Regions from separate parts of the Mesorhizobium sp. WSM4312 genome, predicted to be linked through region 1. Evidence: riboswitches for the same ligand, from Rfam matches in the RefSeq annotation. Region 1 holds a riboswitch; each other region holds the start of a gene.
What was found. A riboswitch is a leader RNA that binds a small molecule or an ion and turns the genes downstream of it on or off. The one in region 1 is predicted to bind thiamine pyrophosphate.

Region 1 (5,823 bases):
TCGACCAGTATGTCACGCTTTCGCGCCGCGGAGAAAAATCCGCCCTCATTATTATGCGAAAACGCTTCACTTTTTGACGTGAGCAACGCAAACACCCCGATGATCCCTCGAAGCGACCATTGCACGCAACCATTGCCGGGGGGTTAACCGGGACGATCGGATCGGCATCAAACGGGACAACTCCTGCGAAAGCATGCGGGTGCGGGACGCCCCCCGCATGCGAACCTAACGGAACAGGCCGTCCGCTACCGGGTGATGCTTGTCCAGCCTCATCCCAAATTCAGATTTACGAAATACTTCGTGAAATCAGGGCGCTGCGTCAGGATCTTACCATCAGCGTCGCGCAAGATGCCCGCTTTGAAGAGATAGTCGCCGATGGCGTCCATCTTGGCCGGATCCATCGTGCCGATGGCGCCGTTCTTCGCGCGCAGATAATGCCCGTCGATCAGCGCCTTCAGCGACGCCTCGATCAACGCCGGATTGGTCAAGGCATCCTTGTTGGCGGCGATCAGCAGCGCTGCGGCTTCGGCTGGATGATCGACGGTGAACTGATAGCCGCGCCGCGTTGCCTGAATAAAAGCCGACGCCAGTGCCGGGTTTGCTTCGAGATAGGCTTCGCTCGAGGAGATCAGCGTCGTATGCTCGTCGGGCACGCCGTAGTCGGCATAGACGAAGCTGCGCTGCTTGATGCCTTTGAGTTCGGCCTCGACGCCCTCCCAGGTCGAGACCTCGAGCGTGAAGTCGACAGAGCCATTGGCCAGCGCTTCATAGGCGGAAGTGCCGAGCGTCACCGTTTCGAAATTGCCCTTGCCGCCGTCGTGGCGGATGATGGTCGAGATCAGTGCGTTTTCCCAGGCGCTGCCGAAACCGCCATAGGTCAGGCCGTCAAGGTCCTTCGGACTTTTGATCTCGCTGCGCGCCGCATTGAAGACCACGCGGCCGGTCTCCGACTGCACCACGGCGTAGACGGCCTTCAAGTCGGCCCCGGCGGTCTTCTGGGTGAACAGGCTGATGGTGCCGTTGATGCCGAAATCGGCAACGCGGTTGGCGACGAGCGTGCCGGCGCCGGTATTACTGTAGGGCAAAATGTCGACCTCGAGGCCGGCCTCGCGGTAAAATCCCTTGTCGCGGGCGACGAACAGCCCGATGTGGTTGGTGTTGACAGTCCAGTCCAGCGCGACGGTGATTTTTTGCGTCGCGGCGAAGACACGGCTCGCTCCGGCGATCAGCGGAAGACCGCTGGCAAGGGTGAGCAGCAAAGCCTGCCGGCGTGTCAGATCAGTCATGGTCATGTCCTTTGGATGGTTGGGGGTTGAGCAAGATGTCGAGGATCTCGGCCTCGAGTGCGCCGGCCTGTTGCGCGGTGGCGCCGGTCGGATCGCGCGGACGCGGCAAGGGCACCGTGATCTCGCGCAACACACGGGCCGGGCGCGCCGACAGCACATAGATGCGGTCGGACAGGAACACCGCCTCGCGCACATCGTGGGTGATCAGCAGCGCCGTCCAGCGATGATGCCGCCACATCTGCTCGAGCCAGCGCTGCATGGCCGCGCGGGTCAGTGCGTCGAGCGCGCCAAACGGCTCGTCGAGCAAAAGCATGTCGCGCTCCTGCACCACGGTGCGCAAAAGCGCCGCGCGCTGGCGCATGCCGCCGGAAAGCTGTGCCGGAAAATGCCGCTCGAAGCCGGCGAGCCCGAACTCGGCAAGCAGCGGCGCGACCCGCGCCCGCGCCGCCTGGCGTCCGACGCCTTGCACTTCCAGCCCGAGTGTCGTGTTGTCGAGGATGCGCCGCCACGGCATCAGGGCGTCGCGCTGCGGCATGAATGCGAAATGCCGGCCATGGTCGTCGAGCGGCGTGTCGTCGAACAACATCTCGCCTTCGCCATGCTCGGCACCCGTCAGAAGCTGGAACAGCGTCGACTTGCCGGCACCCGAAGGCCCAAGGATCGAGACGAATTCGCCGGCACCGACGCTGAGCGAAATGTCGGCGAGCACGTCGAGGCCCCCAAACGCCTTGCGCACATGCCGCAATTCGAGCCGGCTCATCGCCCCGGCCCCTTCCCTGCCGGCTGGCGGTCGATCCGTTCCCAGGGCATGGCGAGGCGCTGCAAGAGCGCCGTCAGCCCAAACAGGATCAGCGTGAGTGCGGCACTGACGCCGACCGCGGCCAGCACCAGATCGGGGCGGAAATTGTTCTTGGCGTTGAGCATGTAGATGCCTAGTCCCTTGGCCGCACCGGCATATTCGGCGAAGATGGCGCCGACCACGGCATAGGTGATGGATATCCGCAGGCCGGCGAAGAAATACGGCAGTGCCGAAGGCAGCCGCGCCAGCACGAAGACACGCCAGCACCCTGCCCCCATGGCGCGCAGCATCTGACCGATCTCCACCTCGGTCGCCTCGTAGCCCTGCACCAGAGCCACCAGCATCGGGAAGAAGGTGACCAGTGCCACCAGCATGATCTTCGGCGTCAAACCGAAGCCGAACCACAACACCACCAGCGGCGCGATGGCCACCAGCGGCAAGGTCTGGCTGACGATGAAGACAGGAAACAGCGCCCGCCGCAGCGGCTGGAAGAAGTCGACCAGCATAGACAGCGCGAAAGCGGCGCCGAGCGAGCAGGCAAAGCCCATCAGCGTGGCGCGGATGGTGGGAATGGCGTTGTCGATCAGCGCCTCGCGATTGAGCATTGCCTGTTCGAAGACGCGCGACGGCGCCGGCAGGATCGTCGGTTTGATGCCGGAATAATTTGCGTAGAGTTCCCAGGCCACGAGCAGCAACCCGACCGACATCACGGCCGGTGCTGCCTTGGCGAAGAGACCCGCGAGCTGCCGCGGGCGGCTTGACGACGATGAGACCAAGAGAGGATAACCTTGACGGCCGCGCGACGAAGGCGCGTTCTGTTCAGACAGCGGTGGGGCTGTTGGCGGAAACCGTGACGTCAAGGGTTACGTGGCCGGCGCCCGGCCCGAAGCGGCAGAAGGCTTCATTCAGCGCCGAAAAGATCGCGCCGGTATCGCCGCGCAGTTTGGTGCAGAAGTTCTTGGAGCGATCGTAGACGCCGGACTGTTTCAGGAAATCGATGCAGCCATAGATCTCATCCATGTGGTCGCCGGTGCCCATCACATAGAGCGAGAATTGCGCCGCCGCCGGCTGGCCGGTGGCAGCAGCATTGCGCACGGCGGTGATGGCGGCTTCCTTGCGCGGCCCGAGCGGCCCGACAGGCCCGCCAAACGCGTCGGAGCGGCAGATCGGATCGTCCGGCTCGCCGGGACAGCCGCGCGAAATGGCGGCCGACAGCACGCAATGCTTGCCGCTCCGCGCCGCCGCCACGAACAGGTCGCGCAGCGCCGGGAACAACACTTCGGGTGGCCCGACCAGCAAGGTCGAGATGTCGTCGGTCTCGATACGGAGCCTGTCCCGGTAGGGGTCGAGCGCGCCGAGCGCGCCCAAGATGACACCGACGAAATCGTCGGCCATGGGATAAAGGGAAATCTGTGCGCCTGAAAACATCGCCCGCCTCGCTCCGCTGGTATTACCCAGATCAGCTTCTAGGGTCTGTGGGCTTGCCGCCCCCGTCTCAGCCCCGACCGTACGGAGCACCCCTGTGGATGAGCGCGTTAAAGCACCATTCGAACGGAAGGGAAAGCCGTTTTTTCAGCGCACCGGGCCAAAAGCGTTACACCAGCAACACCGCAAACGGCATGGATGGGTCCGGCGGCAGCGGCCGGTCAGTGACTGTAGACCCGAGCACGCCGGCTTCGCCCGATACGGTCGATCCGGCAATTACCAACAGCACGACCATCGCGCCGGGCGACATGAACTCCGATGCGGATCGCAATTGCCCGACCAATCCGCAAGGCGCGCAGTCCGATGCCAACGGCAACGCGACGGCCCCCACCGTGAACGACAACAACTGCGGCAAGTAAGTGATTGCCCAAACTGAAAAAGCCGCCGGACATCCAGCGGCTTTTCGATATCATTCCCAACGATGCGTTTGCCCAATCGTTAGGATGCGGCCTTCTCGCGAACCGGCAGCTTCCAGCCCGGCCTGACGAAGTGGCAGGTGTAGCCGTTTGGATATTTCTCCAGATAGTCCTGATGCTCGGGCTCGGCATCCCAGAAGGCACCGGCCGGCGCGACTTCCGTGACGACCTTGCCTGGCCACAGGCCGGAGGCATCGACATCGGCAATGGTATCTTCGGCGACGCGCTTCTGCTCGTCGCTCGTATAGTAGATCGCCGAACGGTAGCTCAACCCGACATCATTGCCCTGGCGGTTGCGCGTCGTCGGGTCGTGGATCTGGAAAAAGCGCTCCAGCAGCGTGCGATAGCTGATCACTGCCGGATCGAAATTGATCTCGATGGCTTCGGCATGGGTGCCGTGGTTGCGATAGGTGGCGTTGGCCACATCGCCGCCACTATAGCCGACGCGCGTGGAGATGACGCCGGGATAGCGCCGTATCAGATCCTGCATGCCCCAGAAACAGCCACCGGCAAGCACTGCGCGTTCGGTCGAAGTCGCCATGTCACGTCTCCTCAAAAAGCAATTCCAGCTCATGCGAGGGTTTCCCGCCCGGAATTGCGCAGACAAAATTGGATTTCCCAATAGATGGGCATTGTCGTCCGCTTCGTCCAGTCGCGTGGAAACAACGCGGCCATGAACGAACGATATCACGACGCGATCGGGGATCGAACCGTTTCAGTTGGGCGGATGCTGGGTCGGGCTGTCGACGGCAAGCTGCGGATAGAGCGTGCCCGGCGGAATGGCAGCAAAGCTGATTGCCAAAGGCGGCGCCGTGCGCGACCAATTGAAAAGAACGGTCTTGACCGGGAGGTTGCCCAGCCATGTCCGCAACTGCGGCGGCACGCCATGTCCTCGCCAAACCATCAGCATGCCGTGGTCGCGCAAGCGCTGCCTGGTGATCCAGGGCGCCAACCGGGTGTCAAGATCGGTGAAGATCGACGGCTTGTCATAGGCATTGAGGCCAGCCAGCAAGGCCACCTGGGTATCGCCGCCGACAATGTCGAGCCGGCCGGGCGCCGCCGCGTGCCAGACCGCCTCGGCCTCGTCCGCGATCGGCTCCGCCGGCCAGCAGACGGCGTCCAAGCGCCCCCGCACATTGCAGCCCGTCCAGCGCAGCGCAGCATAGGCGCCCGACACGGTGACGATGCAGAGGAACGCGCAGATCGCCAGCCTTCGCATCTCGATGGCGCCGAGCCGGTGGCCGAGGAAGGCCAGCACCGTGACACCGACAAGATTGTACATCGGCGCGCCCCAGGACTCGCCGGTGCCAATGAACAACGAGGCCACCATGATCAGGGTCCCCGGGCCGAGCCCCATCCACACGAGATAGACCAGAATGCTGCGCTCGACGGGCACTTCGGGGGCGGGCGAGCGCCGCAGCAGGCCTGATATCGCCAGCACCAGAAGAAGGCCGGAGAGTCCGGCCATCTGGACACCTATGTAGTAAAGGCGCGCCCGGTGTTCGGCCACCCATTGGTCGCGGGCGGCGAAATAGGTCAGCGGCAGGAAATCGATGCGGTAGAGCGCGATGGCCAGCGGTGTGGCAACGGCGAGAAAAACGGCAAGGCCGAGCCATGGCCAGGGCGTCGCCAGCCGGCTGCGCGCGCGTGCGTCGCGCAACAGCCAGAGCGCGCCGAAGGCAAGCAGCAGGCCGGTGGAGAACTTGGCATAGAGCCCGACGCCCGACACCAGTCCAAGCGCCAGCCACCAGCCCGGCCCGCCGCCACGGCCGGCGCGCCAGAGCAGCCAGCAGATGGCCGCCCAGAACGGCATCTGCGCGTAGTCATGATTGAATTG
Region 2 (5,823 bases), on a different contig from region 1:
ACGGCGGCTATTTTTCGGCTGTGAAGCACACGAGACCCGTGACGTGAGACCCAGTTGCTCAATGCCCAGTTGCTCAATGAGCTTTCTTACGAATAAGGGAGAATTTCCGCGGCCGGACTATCTCTGAGCGAGCGTGCATGACTGCCAACGGAAGGTCTTGCACGCACCCTTGCGATCTTGAGCAATGGTCGCCATGACTTTCTTCTTGCAGGCTTTTGAGTGGCCCAGCCTGCGATCACCAGACCCCACCGATTCTAAAGAGCGTGGCAGATGGGATAGTCGAGGTTGCCCGTGCACAGTCACGCTCAGGGCTTGCGCCGCCCAGAGGACACGCTGAAAAGGCAGATTGGGGCGCAAGCACGCCATTCACGAGAGGTTCGACATGAAGACCATGCAAGAAAAAGACATTCCGGCATTCGTACAAGCAGTTGTGGACGCCGGCTGCAAAATTTGCGCGATTGGCAACTTGGGATACGTCTTTGGCGATGCTGATTTCACGCCAGCGCAACGGAGGGCCGTCGAGCCACAGCTGCGTAGGATTGCTGAAATCTACGGCGAACGCGATCATCTCATGAACGAGATAGCTGTATATCTGCGGTCGATCGGACGCCATGTCGAGGTTGAGCCGAAGACAGGTATTTCCTGATGGCCGTGATCGCGAGAAGCCGTCTTCCAACCTCTGAATCCTAAAGGAGGTGACCCCCAAGGCCGTTCGTCACCTTCGACCAGAATAACCACATCCGTGACCGCCTGAGCTACTTGGTCGATACGCGCACATGGCCAATACAGTTTCTCCATCCTTCACGAAGCGAATGAGGCTTTGGCCATTCAGCCCCGGTCTACGGGGCGTGACTTGTCCCCGATGCATGCGCGAGCTCTCCGCCCGGCTGGCCGCCGGTCGTCGCCACCGGCCGAAGGCGCCCGAATGCGCTTGACAAGATAGCGTCAGCCCGTTCAACCTAAGGCATTCACCAGGGGAGTCCCGGCAAGGGGCTGAGATACTGCTGGCTTTCGCGGCGCAGTGACCCGTTGAACCTGATCCAGTTCATACTGGCGTAGGGACGGTGCAAGCGCTTTGCGGGAGTTTACGCCCGAGGTCCTGTTGCAGCAGGTCTACAGAAGCGTCTTTTCATCCTTCCGGCACAGAACTGGGTCTCCAATGCATGAGCAAAGGAGCCTCACGATGAATGCCCTCACCCCCGCCGTATCGACGGGACCACTGCCCGCCTCGCGGAAAATCCACAAGCCCGGCGTCCTCTACCCGCAGATCAGGGTGCCGATGCGCGAGATTTCCGTCCATCCGACGGCCGGCGAACCGCCCGTCACCGTCTACGATCCGTCCGGCCCCTACACCGATCCATCAGTCGAAACCAGCATCGAAAAAGGCCTTGCCCGGCTTCGCCACGAATGGGTCACGGCGCGTGGCGATGTCGAAGCCTATGACGGCCGCCACGTCCGGCCGGAAGACAATGGATTCGCCACCGGCGAGCGCCTGACACCGGAATTTCCGATACGCAATCGGCCGCTCAAGGCCAAGCAGGGCAAGGCGGTGACCCAACTTGCCTATGCGCGCGCCGGCATCATCACGCCAGAAATGGAGTTCGTAGCCATCCGCGAGAATCTCGGCCGCGAGGTGATGCGCGGCAAGCTGCAACGCGACGGCGAAGCCTTCGGCGCGGCGATCCCAGATTTCGTCACACCCGAATTCGTGCGCGACGAGGTGGCGCGCGGGCGCGCAATCATTCCCGCCAACATCAATCATCCCGAGAGCGAGCCGATGATCATCGGTCGCAATTTTCTGGTCAAGATCAACGCCAACATCGGTAACTCGGCTGTCACATCGTCGATGGCCGAAGAGGTCGAAAAAATGGTCTGGGCTATCCGCTGGGGCGCGGACACGGTGATGGACCTGTCGACCGGCCGCAACATCCACAACATCCGCGACTGGATCGTGCGCAATGCGCCGGTGCCGATCGGTACGGTGCCGCTCTATCAGGCGCTGGAAAAGGTCAACGGCATCGCCGAGGATCTGAACTGGGAGGTCTACCGCGACACGCTGATCGAGCAGGCCGAGCAAGGCGTCGACTATTTCACCATCCACGCCGGCGTGCGGCTGCACTACATCCCGCTGACCGTCGACCGGGTCACGGGCATCGTCTCGCGCGGCGGCTCGATCATGGCCAAATGGTGCCTGCACCATCACCGGGAGAGCTTCCTCTACGAGCATTTCGAGGAGATCTGCGACATCGCCAGAGCCTATGACGTCTCCTTCTCGCTCGGCGACGGCCTTCGTCCCGGTTCAATCGCCGATGCGAACGACGCGGCGCAATTCGCCGAACTGGAAACACTTGGAGAACTCACCAAGATTGCCTGGGCAAAGGACTGCCAGGTGATGATCGAAGGCCCGGGCCATGTCCCCATGCACAAGATCAAGCAGAACATGGACAAGCAGCTCGCAGTGTGCGGTGAGGCGCCGTTCTACACGTTGGGGCCGCTGACGACCGACATCGCGCCGGGCTATGACCACATCACCTCAGGGATAGGTGCCGCCATGATAGGCTGGTTCGGCACCGCAATGCTTTGCTACGTCACGCCGAAAGAGCATCTCGGCCTTCCCGACCGCAACGACGTCAAGATTGGCGTGATCACCTACAAGATAGCCGCCCATGCAGCCGATCTGGCGAAGGGCCATCCGGCAGCGAAAACCAGGGATGATGCCCTTTCGCGCGCGCGCTTCGAGTTCCGCTGGGAGGACCAGTTCAACCTGTCGCTCGACCCCGAAACCGCACGGTCCTTCCACGACCAGACCTTGCCCAAGGAGGCGCACAAGCTGGCACATTTTTGTTCGATGTGCGGGCCGAAATTCTGCTCCATGCGCATTTCCCACGACATCCGTGCCGAGGCCCAGAAGGAAGGCATGGCGGCAATGGCGGCAAAATACCGGGAGGGCGGCGATCTCTACATGCAGGCGGACGAGACTGGCGTACCGGTCGTGCCAGAGGCTCCCAAACCATCATGAGGGTGCTCGTCAAAGGGGCCGGCGTTGCCGGCCTCACCGTCGCTTTCGAACTCGCCGCCCGCGGCGCGACGGTCACCGTCGCCGAGATGCGGCATGGCCTTGGTGGCAACGCGTCGTGGTTCGCCGGCGGCATGCTGGCGCCATGGTGCGAGCGCGAAAGCGCGGAGCAGCCGGTGCTGGATCTCGGACGCGATGCTGCCGACTGGTGGGATGCGGTGCTGTCGGGTCAGGTGACACGGGCCGGGACATTGGTCGTGGCCGCGCCGCGTGATGCCGGTGAGCTTGACCGGTTCGCCAGTCGCACGTCAGGGCATCGGCGCGTCGATGAAAACGAAATTGCGCTCCTGGAACCCGACCTCGCCGGCCGCTTCCGGCGTGGATTGCTCTTCCCCGACGAGGCTCACCTCGACCCACGCCCGGCGATGGCGGCACTTCATGACAAGCTTGCGACCATGGGTGTCAAATTCCACTTCGGCTGCGACGCCCGGCCTGTTTCGGGATTCGCCCGTCAGATAGACTGCATGGGAATGGCAGCGGCCGATGACAGGCTGCGCGGTGTTCGCGGCGAAATGCTGATCCTTCGCACGCCTGATGTCTCGCTGTCGCGGCCGGTCCGTTTGCTTCATCCACGCTTTCCGCTTTATGCCGTGCCGCGCACCGATCACCGTTTCATGATCGGAGCGACGATGATTGAAAGCCAGAGCGCCGGACCGGTGACGGCGCGTTCCATGATGGAGCTGCTGGGCGCCGCCCATGCCCTCCATCCGGCCTTTGGTGAGGCCGAGATCGTTGAAACCGGTGTGGGTGTCCGTCCGGCATTTCCCGACAATTTGCCACGCGTCGAAACAGACGGTGAGATCATCGCGATCAACGGTCTTTATCGTCACGGTTTTCTCCTCGCCCCCGCCATGGCGCGCCAGGCTGCCGACCTGGTTTTCAGTCAAGACAGAACCAAGGAGCATGCTCATGAAACTGATGGTCAACGGCGAGGCGCGTGAGATTGCCGCCACCACGCTGGCCGAGTTGCTTGCCGCGCTCGACTATGAGGGCGATTGGCTCGCCACCGCCGTCAACAGCGACCTCGTGCACAAAGCCAACCGCGCGGAGTTCCAGTTGAGCGACGGCGACCGGATCGAAATCCTCTCGCCCATGCAGGGCGGCTAGCATGTTGGAGCTTTATGGAACCGAGCTTTCGTCGCGCCTGCTTCTCGGCACGGCTCAGTATCCTTCGCCGGCCATCCTTGCCGATGCAGTCAAGGCATCGGGCACGTCGGTGGTGACCGTCTCGTTGCGGCGTGAGATGGCGGGCGGTAGGGCCGGCGAACAATTCTGGTCGTTGATCCGCTCGCTGGGCGCCAGAACCCTGCCCAATACCGCCGGCTGCCTCTCCGTCAAGGAAGCCGTCACCACCGCGAAAATGGCGCGCGAGGTCTTCGGCACCAACTGGATCAAGCTCGAAGTGATCGGCAATCACGACACGCTACAGCCGGATGTGTTCGGTCTGGTTGAAGCCGCCCGCATCCTGTGCGAGGACGGCTTTGCGGTATTCCCCTATACCACCGACGATCTCGTTGTCGCCGAGCGGCTGCTGGAAGCGGGCTGCAAGGTCCTGATGCCGTGGTGCGCACCGATCGGTTCCGCCTTGGGACCGGTCAACATGACGGCGCTGCGCTCGATGCGCGGATATTTCCCTGGCGTCCCGCTGATTGTGGATGCGGGGCTCGGACGGCCGTCGCACGCGGCCACCGTCATGGAACTCGGCTTTGACGCCGTGCTCCTGAACACAGCGGTCGCCAAGGCGGCAGATCCGGTCGGCATGGCGCGTGCTTTCGGTAAGGCGGTCGACGCCGGTCGTGAGGCGTTCAGTTCGGGAATGCTCGAACCGCGCGACGTCGCCGTGCCATCGACACCGATGGTCGGCAGGGCCGTTTTTTCATGAAGCTCGATCCCTTCTACCTGATCGTCGACAGCGCCGCCTGGATCGAAAGGTTGGCGCCGCTCGGCGTCAAGCTGATTCAGCTTCGCATCAAAACCATGGATGAAACCGGGCTGCGCGCGGAGATCCGCAAGTCGAAGGCCTGGTGTGTCCAACACAAAAGCCAGCTCATCATCAATGATTATTGGCGCCTGGCAATCGAGGAAGGCTGCGATTTCGTGCATCTGGGCCAGGAGGATTTGCAAACGGCCGACCTCTCGAGGATACGGGCAGCGGGCGTCAGGCTCGGATTGAGCACGCATGATCATGTCGAGCTGGAAACGGCCATGTTTGCCGAGCCCGACTATGTCGCGCTCGGTCCGATCTATCCCACCACTTTGAAGAAAATGAAGTGGGCACCGCAAGGGCTAGAGCGGATCAGCGAGTGGAAGCGGCGGGTGGCGCCGATCCCATTGGTCGCCATCGGCGGCCTCAACCCCGACCGCCTCGACGGCGTCTTTGAGGCCGGCGCCAACAGCGCCGCAGTGGTCACGGACATCACGTTGAGCTTCGACCCCGAAGCGCGCACGCGAGAATGGATCGAAAAGACGGACCGATGGCGATGAGACGAGAACCGCATGTGCTTGTCGTTGGCGGATCAGATTCCAGCGGGGGTGCTGGAATAGCACGCGACATCGAGACGATCTCTGCCGTTGGCGTGCGCACCTGTCTCGCCGTCACAGCGCTAACGGTGCAAACGCACGACGCCGTGATCGAAATCCATCATTCGCCACCCAGCATGGTGGCCAATCAGATGTGTGCCGCGCTACAGGCCAACGACGTAGCCACAATCAAGATCGGCATGCTGGCGACTGCCAAGATCATTGTT
Region 3 (5,823 bases), on a different contig from region 1:
TCTTCCAGCCATTCGATGACCGACAGGTCAAGATGGTTGGTCGGCTCGTCAAGCAACAGAATGTCAGGCTCCGGCGCCATGACACGGGCCAGGGCCGCGCGCCTGGCCTCGCCGCCTGAGAGATCGCCCGGCCGTTCCTCGCCGGTGAGACCAAGATGCTCCATCAGATAGGAGGCGCGGTAAGGATCGTCGGCTGGCCCAAGCCCCGCCTCGACATAGGCGCGCACGGTGGCGAAACCTTCCATGTCGGGCATCTGCGGCAGATAGCGGACGGTTGCCGAGGGCTGGCGGAACACCTCGCCATCCTGCGGCTCGATCAGGCCGGCGGCGATCTTGAGCAGCGTCGACTTGCCGGACCCGTTGCGGCCGACCAGCGCGATCTTGTCACCAGCCGAAGCGGTCAAGGCAGCGCCGTCGAGCAGCGGTGTGCCGCCAAAGGTCAGTTTTATCCCGTCGAGATTGAGAAGGGGCGGGGCCATGTCAGCTTTCAGGTAGTGGATACGGATGCGCGAGCAGCAGCGCGCGGCCGTGGCCGAGCGCGATTTCGAGGCGGCCCTTGACCTCGTTGGAAATGGTCAGCGACGAACCGAAGGCCACCTCGACCTGGTCGAGCGGCCATTTGGCGCCGGTGACGGTCAGGCCGACAAGCTCGGAAAAGCCGAGGATCGAAAACAGCGTGCCGTCGGCATAGTCGAAGCCAGCCGTTCCCAACGCCAAGGGTACGCCTTCCTGCGCGCCGCTGGTCAACAGCACCTCCGTTCCGGCCTCGGCCAGGCGCAGGGCGAGCGCCAGATGCAGGAAAGCGTGGTCGGCGCGCTTGCCGCCGAACGCGCCCGCCAGCACCAGGCTGGTCGCGCCGCGCTCGCGTGCGGCGGCGATGGCCAGTTCGCCGTCGGTCTTGTCCTTCTCCGCCGGAAAGGTCCGGCGCGGCACGGCGGCGAGATCGTCAGGCAGGTCGGCCGGCACGGAATCGAAATCGCCCACCCACAATTCAGGCACAAGACCCAGAAGCCGCGCATGGCCGATGCCGGCGTCGGCGGCGATGACGCGCGAGCCTCCGACCTGGCGGTCGAGCCGGGGCGTGCGGATGAGATCGCCGCCAAGCAGAATGGTGAATGTGCTCATATCTGGTGGCCTGTACCAGCCCGGCAGCGGAAACGGAAGGCCGGCAAACTGCCACTTGCGCGGTTCCCCGACCCGGCCTATGTGTCAAAACGCTCTAACGGGGTGCCGGACGCGATCTTCGCGGACCGGCTGAGAGGCAGTCTCGCCAACCCGCTGAACCTGATCCGGTTTGTACCGGCGGAGGGATTAGACGTCTCGGACAGTCCGACGCCTCAATTCCTTTCAATTCGAACGAAGGAGGCGCCGATGCGCACGCTTTTATACGCTCTTGTCTCGACCATGGTCGTGGCGCTGTCCGGGCCGGCCTTGGCCAAGGACAAGCTCACCGTCTACACCTATGAGAGCTTCACCGCCGACTGGGGTCCAGGCCCGGTGGTGAAGAAGGAATTCGAGGCCGAATGCGGCTGCGACGTCGAGTTCGTCTCGGTCGCCGATGGTGTGGCCCTGCTCAACCGCGTCAAGCTCGAAGGCGCGTCGACCAAGGCCGATATCGTGCTCGGCCTCGACACCAATCTCACCGCCGATGCCAAGGCCAGCGGGTTGTTTGCCCCGCATGGCGCGGTCTCCGATGTCAACGTGCCGGGTGGCTGGAGCGACGATACTTTTGTTCCCTTCGACTACGGCTACTTCGCCGTCGTCTATGACACCGAAAAACTGAAAACGCCGCCGAAGAGCCTGAAGGAACTGGTCGAAGGCAGTGCCGACGACAAGATCGTCATCCAGGATCCGCGCACCTCGACGCCGGGTCTCGGCCTGCTGTTGTGGGTGAAGTCGGTCTATGGCGACAAGGCGTCGGAAGCCTGGGCCAAGCTCAAGACGAAGGTGCTGACCGTGACGCCGGGCTGGAGCGAGGCCTATGGCCTGTTCACCAAGGGCGAGGCGCCGATGGTGCTGTCCTACACGACCTCGCCGGCCTATCACATGGTCGCCGAGAACACGCAGCGCTACCAGGCCGCTTCTTTCGAGGAAGGCGAATATCTGCAGATCGAGGTCGCCGGCATCACCACGACCGGAGCCAAGAACCCGCTGGCTGCAAAATTCATCGCCTTCATGACCGGGCCGAAATTCCAGGATGCCATTCCCGAGACCAACTGGATGTTCCCGGCAGGCAAGACTGACAAGCCGCTCAACCCGGCCTTCGACAAACTGGTCAAGCCGGCCAAGACCCTGCTGTTCAGCCCCGAGGAGGTTGCCGCCAACCGCAAGGCCTGGGTGGATGAATGGCTGGCGGTGATGAGCAAATAGTTTGGCCATATGATCGAAAGATGAGTGCTCTACGGCGCCCCCCTCTGTCCTGCCGGACATCTCCCCCACAAGGGGGGAGATCGAATGCTATCGGTGATTTCGCCAATCGCCGACGCTATAGGTATGAGCGAGGCGCTGAAACAGCCAATCTCCCCCCTTGTGGGGGAGATGTCCGGCAGGACAGAGGGGGGCGCCAAGGAACGCAACCTTCTATAAGTGTCGCTATGCGGAGACTGGCGGTCGATCGTGCAACGCGCTGATCCCCGCGCCAGCGCTGGCATCATTGCGCTCGGCGCGATCACGCTGCTGATCGGCGGCGCGTTTGCTGGGCTGCTTGTCGAAGGCGCTCACGATTTCTCGGGCGCTTGGGCGGCCTTCGATCCCTATCTGCTGCGCGTTGTGCGCTTCACGCTCTGGCAGGCCACCCTCTCGACCCTGCTTTCGGTTATCCCGGCGCTGGTGGTGGCGCGCGCCCTGTCGCGGCATCCGCGTTTCCTCGGCCGCGCCTTCATCCTGCAGCTCTTCGCCGTGCCGCTGGCACTGCCGGCGATCGTCGCGGCGCTCGGCATACTGGCGCTGTACGGCCGTGCCGGCTATTTCGCCGGCCTGTTCAGCGCCGTCGGCGGCCAGCGTTGGCCAGGGATCTATGGCTTGTCCGGCATTCTCGTGGCCCACGTCTTCTTCAATCTGCCGTTGGCGACCCGCCTGTTCCTCGAGGCGCTGCAGACGATTCCCGCCGACCAGTGGCGGCTGGCAAGCCAGCTCGGCATGGCGGCGCGGCCGGCCTTCCGGCTGATCGAATGGCCGACGCTGCGCGCCGCTCTGCCGGGTGTCGCCGGGCTGGTCTTCATGCTCTGCATCACCTCCTTCACCATCGTGTTGACGCTCGGCGGCGGCCCGGCCGCGACGACGCTGGAGGTCGGCATCTACCAGGCACTGCGCTTCGATTTCGACCCGGCGCGGGCGGTCGCCCTGACATTGCTGCAGATCGCGCTGACCTTTGTCATGGTGCTGGCATTGACGCGGCTTGGCGCCAATGTCGTCGGCGACACCAACCTGCCGGTGGCGCCGCGCCGTTATCTCTCCGTCAATACGACGGAGGCGTCACTCAACGCCGTGCTCATCGTGCTGGCGCTGCTGTTCGTTGTCGGACCGATGGCCGCGACCGTCTCGGCAGGCTTGGGCGCCGATCTCGGCCGGCTCGCCGGCGAGGCCACAGTCCGGCAGGCGACGCTGACCAGTGTGGTGCTGGCTTTCCTGTCGGCGCTGCTTTCGGTGATGCTGTCGCTGGCGCTGACCATGGCGCGGCGGGCACTCGCGTTGAACCGCCGCTCCAGTCCAGGAACACTGCTCGAACATGCCACGGATACCGGCGCCGGTTTTGTGCTGGTCGTGCCGCCGATCGTCATCGGAGCCGGCTGGTTCCTCCTGCTGCGCCATGCCGGCGATGTCTTTGCCATCGCCCCGGTCATGGTCGTCACCGTCAACGCGGTCATGGCTATGCCTTTCGCGCTGCGGGCCGTCCGTCCCGCCTATGACGCGGCGAGCGAGCGCCACGAACGGCTCTGCGCGCAGCTCGGCATTTCCGGCTGGGCGAGGCTGCGGCTGGTCGACTGGCCGTCATTGCGGCGGCCGCTCGCCACTGCCTTCGCCTTCGCCATGGCGCTGTCGCTCGGCGATCTCGGCGTCATCGCACTGTTCGGCAGTGATTCCGTGCAGACCTTGCCTTACCTTCTCCTGGCGCGCATGGGCAGCTACCGCACGCAGGACGCCGCCGGCCTGGCGCTGTTGCTTGGCCTCGTTTGCCTCGCCCTGGTGCTGGCGGCGGACTGGCTGGGAAGAGACAAGGTCTGCAATGTCTGACGGGGCGATGAGAGGGAAGGGTGTTCCGGTGCGGCTGGACAAGGTCTCGTTCAGCTATGGCGAGGTGCCGCTCACCTTCGATGTCGCCTTCGCGGCGGCGGAAATCACCGCCATCATGGGGCCGAGCGGTTCGGGCAAGTCGACCCTGCTCAACCTCGTCGCCGGCTTCGAGACGCCGCGGTCAGGCCGTGTGGTGATCGGCGGTGTCGATGTCGGCGCCGATCCTCCGGCTGCGCGGCCGGTGTCGATGGTGTTTCAGGAAAACAACCTTTTTGCGCATCTCTCCGTCGAGCAGAATGTCGGGCTCGGCCGCTCGCCATCGCTGCGGCTGACCGAAGCCGATCGAACCGCCATTGCCGAGGCATTGGAACGCACAGGCCTTGGCGGCAAGGACAAGCGGCTGCCGCGCGAACTCTCCGGCGGCGAGCGCCAGCGCGTCGCCCTGGCGCGCGTGCTGGTGCGCGATCGCCCGGTGCTGCTGCTCGACGAGCCCTTCGCTTCGCTCGGGCCCGCCTTGCGTGACGATATGCTCGACCTGGTTGCCGGTGTGCATGCGGAGCGCTGCATGACGGTGCTGTTCGTCACGCACCAGCCACAGGACGCCCGCCGCATCGGCCAGAATGTGGTGTTTCTGGACGATGGCGCCGTTGCCGCCACCGGCAGCGCGGACGATTTCTTTGCCGGGGCTGGTCCGGAGGCGTTCCGGCGCTATATCGGTGCAGGTGCCGGCAATGCCGTATCACGAGATATTGCCCGGAAGCGGACATAATTTACGGTCAAACCGGTATCAGGCGAAGGGGCGCTTGCTTGCCTTGGCAGAAGTAGTGTGGCTAGGTCCGCCCTACTGGTCCGGCACAGGCCGTGATTTGCCTACTGCATCCGCCGCGCGCCCCAGGGGACGCGCATCGGGTGCCGTAGAAATTTGTATTTGCGCATGACAGGTTCCGAAGATCGCTCCCGATTTTCTTGGTCATGCGCCGGGACCTGAAAGGAAGCCGCTCTGGCGATCGGCGTCGACAAGCTACGAATGAACCCGCTAGCGCGCTTTCTGGCGCTGGCCGGCTTTGCCGTGGCGCTCGCAAGCTGCCAGATGTTCACGCCTCCGGAAGTCCAGGAATCCGGCTTCCAGCCGTCCGACAAGCCGATCACGGTCGACAATGTCAGTGCCAACAACAAGCTCGCCGAACTGGCCAAGGCGCAGCATCCGCGCATCCTGGCGACCTATGGCGGCGAATATTCCGATCCCAAGCTCGAGCGCATGGTCGCCAAGGTCGTCGGCAATCTGACCGTTGTGTCGGCGAACCCGACCCAGACCTACCGCATCACCATCCTCAATTCGCCCAACGTCAACGCCTTCGCGCTGCCGGGCGGCTATCTCTACATCACGCGCGGTCTGCTGGCGCTGGCCAATGATTCGTCCGAACTCGCCGCCGTCATCGCGCATGAGATGGGCCACGTCACCGCCAATCACGGCCTGCAGCGTCAGCAGCTGGAGGCCGAGGAAGGCCTGGCGACCAAAGTGGTTTCCGATGTGCTCGGCGACAGCCCGACCGCCAAGGCGGCTTTGATCCGCGGCAAGCTCCGGCTGGC

Region 2: linked by a shared signal. The riboswitch ahead of thiC (phosphomethylpyrimidine synthase ThiC) and the one ahead of CK228_RS09325 (YkoF family thiamine/hydroxymethylpyrimidine-binding protein) in region 1 are both predicted to bind thiamine pyrophosphate.
Region 3: linked by a shared signal. The riboswitch ahead of thiB (thiamine ABC transporter substrate binding subunit) and the one ahead of CK228_RS09325 (YkoF family thiamine/hydroxymethylpyrimidine-binding protein) in region 1 are both predicted to bind thiamine pyrophosphate.

Annotation. Positions count from the first base shown of each region.
Region 1 covers NZ_NSFU01000005.1:84,216-90,038, reverse strand. Annotated here, with positions in the region: gene CK228_RS09345 (isoprenylcysteine carboxylmethyltransferase family protein) at 1-95, opposite strand, end outside; gene CK228_RS09340 (ABC transporter substrate-binding protein) at 270-1,286, opposite strand; gene CK228_RS09335 (ABC transporter ATP-binding protein) at 1,279-2,046, opposite strand; gene CK228_RS09330 (ABC transporter permease) at 2,043-2,861, opposite strand; gene CK228_RS09325 (YkoF family thiamine/hydroxymethylpyrimidine-binding protein) at 2,905-3,513, opposite strand; TPP riboswitch at 3,504-3,617, opposite strand; gene CK228_RS09320 (hypothetical protein) at 3,612-3,929, shown strand; gene msrA (peptide-methionine (S)-S-oxide reductase MsrA) at 4,009-4,527, opposite strand; gene CK228_RS09310 (glycosyltransferase family 39 protein) at 4,702-5,823, opposite strand, start outside.
Region 2 covers NZ_NSFU01000036.1:25,979-31,801, reverse strand. Annotated here, with positions in the region: gene CK228_RS33565 (hypothetical protein) at 383-646, shown strand; TPP riboswitch at 964-1,080, shown strand; gene thiC (phosphomethylpyrimidine synthase ThiC) at 1,184-3,019, shown strand; gene thiO (glycine oxidase ThiO) at 3,016-4,017, shown strand; gene thiS (sulfur carrier protein ThiS) at 3,986-4,183, shown strand; gene CK228_RS33545 (thiazole synthase) at 4,185-4,958, shown strand; gene CK228_RS33540 (thiamine phosphate synthase) at 4,955-5,560, shown strand; gene CK228_RS33535 (hydroxymethylpyrimidine/phosphomethylpyrimidine kinase) at 5,551-5,823, shown strand, end outside.
Region 3 covers NZ_NSFU01000006.1:345,680-351,502, reverse strand. Annotated here, with positions in the region: gene CK228_RS12480 (ABC-F family ATP-binding cassette domain-containing protein) at 1-479, opposite strand, end outside; gene CK228_RS12475 (thiamine diphosphokinase) at 481-1,125, opposite strand; TPP riboswitch at 1,214-1,328, shown strand; gene thiB (thiamine ABC transporter substrate binding subunit) at 1,372-2,370, shown strand; gene thiP (thiamine/thiamine pyrophosphate ABC transporter permease) at 2,617-4,233, shown strand; gene thiQ (thiamine ABC transporter ATP-binding protein) at 4,226-5,002, shown strand; gene CK228_RS12455 (M48 family metalloprotease) at 5,261-5,823, shown strand, end outside.